One region of the Buttiauxella sp. genome, then DNA from elsewhere that is predicted to be linked to it. Evidence: predicted binding sites of a transcription regulator. Region 1 holds the regulator's gene; each other region holds the start of a gene.
The links. The regulator PhoB, encoded in region 1, activates phosphate uptake and scavenging genes when phosphate is short. The targets are predictions, from matches to a motif close to CTGTCATAAAACTGNCNNAT.
Positions count from the first base shown of each region.

Region 1 (2,276 bases):
TTGCTGAATATGGCGCTGCATATCATGCAGATATTCATCGGTGGCGATTTCAATATCCAACCATACTTTGGGGTCTGCGGGGGCATCGCGCCACTGAGCAAGCTGCTGTTCAATTTCGCTTAGTGAACCTTTGATCACCGCCAGCGGTTGGCTAACAGGCACCGGTAGTGGCGTGACTTCACTCAGTTTTCCTTCGGCAAACTCAACCAGATATACGCTTTTGGTTTTGCCGGTTTCGTCAAAACTCAGCGGGATGGGTGAGCCGCTATAGCGGATATGTTCGGTACCACCAATTAATTGAGCGCGATGAATATGGCCCAGCGCAATGTAATCAGCATCCGGGAAGTGCTGCGCCGGGAAGGCGTCGAGTGTGCCGATATAAATGTCGCGCACTGCATCGGTTTTCGTCACGCCCACTGTGGTTAAATGCCCGGTGGCGACGATGGGTAACTTCGCATCGGCACGTAATTCGCAAGCTACGCGATAACACTGTTGGTAATGTTCGCTAATGGACTCCATTAATGAACGCTGCTTTTCATGGCCGGACAAACCCGCCTGGCTGTTTTGAATATCGCGTGGGCGCAAAAATGGAATAGGGCAGAGAATCGCACCAGGCGCTCCATCTTTCTTGTTGAGCACCATCGCCTGTTGGGTGGCATCGTGGCGCGCGCTGGCGATGACATAGGTATTCAGACACGCCATTAATTCGCAAGATTCGTTAAGTGTCGCGACAGAATCATGGTTCCCCGCCAGAACCACGAGTGAGCAACCGGTCGCCTGAAGCTGCACCACGAAGCGGTTATACAGTTCGCGGGCATAGCTCGGCGGCGAGCCGGTATCAAAAATATCCCCCGCCACGATTATCGCATCCACATCATGTTCTACGGCCGCTTTGAGCAACCAGTCAAGAAAAGCCTGGTGCTCTGGACCACGGCTTTTGGTATAAAAATTTTGACCAAGATGCCAGTCTGATGTGTGAATTATGCGCATGAGTTGTCCGGTGGCTTAAAAGCGAGGCCTCAATTATAAGGGGGCGAGGTGAAAAACGTCATATGTCTCTGTGTCATAAATCAAAATGATGAGTCATCAAACAGTCATTTTTTTCATAAATCTGTCATAAATCTGACGCATAATGGCGCCGCATCGAAACAACAATGACACCTTTGGGTATCTTCCTTAAGCAGGGCGAATCATGGCGAAGCGTATTTTAGTCGTAGAAGATGAAGCTCCAATCCGTGAGATGGTGAGCTTTGTGCTCGAGCAAAACGGTTTTCAGCCTGTAGAAGCGGAAGATTTTGACAGTGCAGTGAATCTGCTTATCGAGCCTTTTCCAGACCTGATCTTACTGGACTGGATGTTACCAGGCGGTTCGGGTATTCAGTTTATCAAGCATTTGAAGCGTGAAGCATTGACGCGTGAAATACCAGTAATGATGCTGACGGCGCGTGGTGAAGAAGAAGACCGCGTGCGTGGCCTTGAAGTCGGGGCCGATGACTATATTACTAAACCGTTTTCACCCAAAGAGTTGGTGGCTCGTATTAAAGCGGTAATGCGCCGCATCTCGCCAATGGCGGTGGAAGAGGTGATTGAAATGCAAGGGCTTAGCCTTGATCCTTCATCACATCGCGTGATGACCGGTGAAAATCCTTTGGATATGGGCCCGACGGAATTTAAGTTATTACACTTCTTTATGACGCATCCGGAACGAGTCTATAGCCGTGAACAATTGCTTAATCACGTATGGGGCACCAATGTTTATGTCGAAGACCGAACAGTGGACGTACATATCCGGCGGTTACGTAAAGCGCTCGAACATAGTGGACATGATCGAATGGTACAAACAGTACGCGGTACGGGTTATCGGTTCTCAACCCGTTTTTAATCCCTTAGCAGGAGAGTGACGCGTGCTGGAACGGTTGTCATGGAAAAGGCTGGTGATGGAGTTGGCGCTCTGTTGTTTACCTGCCGTCATTTTGGGCCTGATTTTTGGCCATTTACCCTGGTTTTTATTACTGGCAGTCACCGGACTGCTGGTTTGGCATTTCTGGAATTTGCTGCGTTTGTCGTGGTGGCTGTGGGTGGATCGCAGTATGACGCCACCACCAGGCCGCGGAAGTTGGGATCCGTTGTTATACGGTCTGCACCAAATGCAGTTGCGTAATAAAAAGCGCCGCAAAGAGTTAGGCAATTTAATTAAACGCTTTCGTAGCGGTGCGGAATCATTGCCCGATGCGGTGGTGCTGACGACCGAAGAAGGGACGATTTTTTGGTGTAAT
Region 1 is NZ_JBAVHX010000003.1:11,154-13,429, reverse strand. Features, by position in the region: gene sbcD (exonuclease subunit SbcD) at 1-990, opposite strand, end outside; gene phoB (phosphate response regulator transcription factor PhoB) at 1,193-1,882, shown strand; gene phoR (phosphate regulon sensor histidine kinase PhoR) at 1,905-2,276, shown strand, end outside.

Region 2 (2,276 bases), on a different contig from region 1:
CGAACATATTTTCCAGTTGCTTGATACGTTGCGAGACGGCGGATTGAGTAATACAGAGTTTTTGCGCTGCGCGCTCAAATCCTCGTTCACGGATCACTGCATCCAACGCCTGTAGCGTTCTATAGTCCGGGCGTTTCATTGTTGTTTGCTAACTCCTGTTTTTGTTATGGCTGCACTATGACATAAATTTGCCGCTGATCCAGACCAAATCCACAAAGTTCGTCTGAGTTCTGCGCCATTCGCGGGACATTTTTTGGCAGCTTGCTTTATAATGCGCGTCAGTTTTCACAGCACAGGCAAATAACCATGACGCAGGATGAACTGAAAAAAGCAGTCGGCTGGGCAGCATTACAATACGTGCAACCGGGCAGTATCGTTGGTGTAGGTACCGGCTCAACCGCCGCGCACTTTATTGATGCTCTGGGGACTATCAAACATCAGATTGATGGTGCCGTTTCTAGCTCCGACGCTTCCACCGCCAAACTGAAAAGCCTGGGTATCCCGGTTTTCGATCTTAACGAAGTCGATACGCTTGGGATCTATGTAGATGGTGCAGATGAGATCAACGGCCAGATGCAAATGATCAAAGGCGGCGGTGCAGCACTCACCCGCGAAAAGATCATCGCGTCTGTGGCAGAGAAGTTTATTTGTATCGCTGATGCGTCCAAGCAGGTGGGTATCCTGGGTAACTTCCCATTGCCGGTAGAAGTGATCCCAATGGCGCGTAGCTGCGTGGCCCGTGAACTGGTCAAACTGGGCGGTCGTCCTGAATACCGTCAGGGTGTGGTAACCGATAACGGCAACATCATTCTTGATGTTTACGGCCTCAGCATTGTTGAACCTATCGCGCTGGAAAATGCGATTAACGGCTTGCCGGGCGTCGTCACCGTGGGGCTGTTTGCTAACCGTGGTGCAGATGTTGCGTTGATTGGTACTGCCGATGGCGTGAAAACCATTGTGAAATGATCTGGTTGGGGCGTGACAAGCGCCCCATACCCGCATAAAAAATGACAAAATAATCTAACGCCAAATTTGGTGACATATGTCACATTCCTGACAACTGCCTGCTATTCATTCCTGGTTCTCTCTCCTCTTTAGAATTTTGTGCTACCCATGGCGGCTTATTCCTTTTTTGCTTAGTCGACCACGCAATCGTTTATATTGCCCCGCCCGTAAATTTTGATATTTTGGCAGAAGGGTGTCTTATCACACAGCACAACAACAGTACTAAAAATAGGGTCGGGAAATGGCAAAAGTATCACTGGATAAAGACAAGATTAAATTCCTGCTGGTGGAAGGCGTACACCAGAAAGCCGTGGATAACCTTCGCGCAGCAGGCTATACCAACATCGAATACCATAAAGGCGCGCTGGACAGCGATGCCCTGAAAGAGTCGATCCGTGATGCGCATTTCATCGGTCTGCGTTCCCGTACTAATTTAACTGAAGATGTTCTGGCAGCGGCTGAAAAGCTGGTGGCTGTGGGCTGTTTCTGTATTGGTACTAACCAGGTCGATCTGGATGCTGCCGCTAAACGTGGCGTGCCAGTGTTTAATGCCCCGTTCTCTAACACGCGCTCTGTCGCAGAACTGGTTATCGGCCAGTTGCTGTTACTGCTGCGTGGCGTGCCAGAAGCTAACGCCAAAGCACACCGTGGTGTGTGGAATAAGCTGGCGGTGGGCTCTTACGAAGCGCGCGGTAAAAAGTTAGGCATCATTGGCTACGGCCACATCGGGACTCAGTTGGGTATTCTGGCTGAAGCGCTTGGGATGCACGTCTATTTCTACGATATTGAGAACAAACTGACGCTGGGTAACGCAACCCAGGTTCAGCACCTTTCTGACTTGCTCAACATGAGTGATGTGGTGAGTTTGCATGTGCCAGAAAACGCCTCCACCAGGAACATGATTGGTGCCAATGAACTGGCATTGATGAAACCAGGCGCGTTACTGATCAACTGCGCACGCGGTACGGTTGTAGATATTCCTGCTCTGTGTGATGCGCTGGCGCGTAAACATCTGGCGGGGGCTGCTATCGACGTATTCCCAACCGAGCCTGCGACCAACAGCGATCCATTCACTTCGCCACTGTGCGAGTTCGATAACGTTATCCTGACACCGCACATTGGGGGTTCAACTCAGGAAGCGCAGGAAAACATCGGTCTGGAAGTGGCTGGCAAGCTGGCGAAATACTCTGATAACGGTTCTACCTTGTCTGCGGTGAACTTCCCTGAGGTTTCTCTGCCGTTGCACGGTGGAAGCACCAGCCGTTTGCTGC
Region 2 is NZ_JBAVHX010000008.1:73,433-75,708, forward strand. Features, by position in the region: gene argP (DNA-binding transcriptional regulator ArgP) at 1-139, opposite strand, end outside; gene rpiA (ribose-5-phosphate isomerase RpiA) at 307-966, shown strand; gene serA (phosphoglycerate dehydrogenase) at 1,247-2,276, shown strand, end outside.
Region 2: a site for PhoB is predicted at 1,041-1,060, ahead of serA (phosphoglycerate dehydrogenase). Genes of this name have one in related genera too.

Region 3 (2,276 bases), on a different contig from region 1:
TTTTACTGTAGCATGTTTAAAGTGTTTTGCATGTGCCTGATGTTGTGCTTTATGAAGTATAGATATTTGTTTTGCTTACAGAAGTTAGGAGAGTTTTTTGACCTGGGATTTGACTCAGGTGCGGGAGAGGGAATGGTTTGCCTGAGTTGATGCTTATGAGACATTCATCATATGAATGCCTCATAAATGAGATAACTATTTTTGGAATTGTGATTAATGAACGGTTTTGGTCTCAGACTGAGGTTGTTCTTTCCAGTAACGATGTAATTCAAGCGCAGCCGGGCCAATCGCTGCCTGACTCGCTTCATATTCTTCTTCGGTCATTTGCTCGAGCTTGACGATATTCGCTTCATCACCATGCAAGGCAATCACATCCAGCACGTTCTGCATGGTTTTGGGTAACGATGCTCCGTCACTTAACGTCACTCCACGCATGTAACCAAAACACCACTCTTCGACGATGGTGTAGTCATTACCGTCCACTTCGCGATAACCAAACAGCGGTTCGAACTGGTCAGGCGCATGGGTCAGGCGTTCAGCAATATCATTCATATGCTGAGAAGCGAGATCGTTGAAACGCTGCTGCTCTTGCGCGTTTTCCCAGTGAGGAAGTTGTTTCTCACCGCCCCACACGGCGGCCTGCCAGTCAGCCAGCGCAATCATGGTCGGCGCAGAGAGAATAGCGGTCAGCATTCCGTCTAATTCTGACACATCCAACACGGATTCATCGTTACCGTATTTGGTGAGAGTATCATCCAGCCATTCCAGTTCTTCTTCATTTAGCGGCCCGTGATTCATGCTGTGTTCTCCAAAAGGTGTTCAATTTTTACGCCGAATTTTATCAAAATGACTTATATAGTCTGTTCGGCCAGTGATATGCAGTGACTTTAACCTAAAAAGGATCATTTTTAAGAAAGGATGTCAGGAATAATAAAGTTTTCGTGATTTTCCATGCCGAATAACGTTGTCGTTTCGCCCTTCACTTCATGGGTGTTTGTTATAAAAATGTAACAATCACAACTTAAACTGCTGGCTTCTTTGAGATTAACTGACAGGAAGCGTCGATGAGCAAACCACTTTTCAAACAAGAACATAAAGAAGAAGTCAGCAATAAGAGCGATAATCCGGTTTTCTCCGGTGTGGTTGATGCGCTGTTCAGCCGCCGCCGTTTTTTACAACTCGGTGCCGTGATGGGTACGGCGGTCGCTTTTCCTTCATTATTGCGCACGCCTGCGGCACAGGCCGTAGAAATAGCGCTCTCTCGCCCCTCGACGCTGGGCTTCACCAGCATTGCGGTATCTACAGATGACACGGTGCGCGTGCCGGACGGCTACATCGCACGTCCGTTTTATCGCTGGGGTGATGCCACCGGGATGAAAGATAATCTGCCTGAATTTAAAAAAGACGGTAGCAACACCACTGATGAACAAGCCGCACAGGCCGGGATGCATCACGATGGCATGGCATGGTTCAGTCTGCCACAGGGCGGCGATTCCCCGTCCCACGGCTTGTTGGCGATGAACCACGAATATGTCGATAACGGGCTGCTGTTTAAAGATGGTGATGCGAACTGGAACCTCGATAAAGCGCGCAAGGCGCAGAACGCGATGGGCGTGTCAGTCATCGAAGTGAAAAAAGAGCCGGACGGCTGGACCGTGGTACGCCCGTCGCAGTATGCACGCCGCATCACGGTCAATACCCCGATGAGCGTTACCGGCCCGGCGAAAGGGAATGAATTGCTGAAAACCGCAGCGGATCCGGCGGGCGCAACCATTCTTGGAACCATGCAAAACTGCGCCAACGGTCACACGCCATGGGGCACGTATCTCACCTGTGAAGAAAACTGGTCCGATATTTTTGTCAAAAAAGCGGCACCCAATGCGCTGGAAAAACGCTACGGTATCAGCGACAGCGACGAATCATACCGCTGGAGCGAAGTCGACCCACGTTTTAACGTTGATGCCACGCCTAACGAACCGAACCGCTTTGGCTGGGTAGTAGAAATCGATCCGTTTAACCCCGCTTCCACCCCGCGCAAACACACGGCTCTCGGGCGCTTCAAACACGAAGGGGCGGCGATTACCCTAACCGCCGATAAACGCGTGGTGGCGTACATGGGCGATGACCAAAAATTTGAGTACATTTACAAATTTGTTTCCGATAAAACCTGGGCGGCGGACAATCGCGAGGCGGCGATGGATTTGCTCTCCTCCGGCACGCTGTATGTGGCGAAATTTAACGACGATGGCACCGGCGTTTGGCTGCCGCTAGTCTTC
Region 3 is NZ_JBAVHX010000010.1:3,504-5,779, reverse strand. Features, by position in the region: gene WBL83_RS08695 (YecA family protein) at 214-798, opposite strand; gene WBL83_RS08690 (PhoX family protein) at 1,065-2,276, shown strand, end outside.
Region 3: a site for PhoB is predicted at 995-1,014, ahead of WBL83_RS08690 (PhoX family protein). Genes of this name have one in related genera too.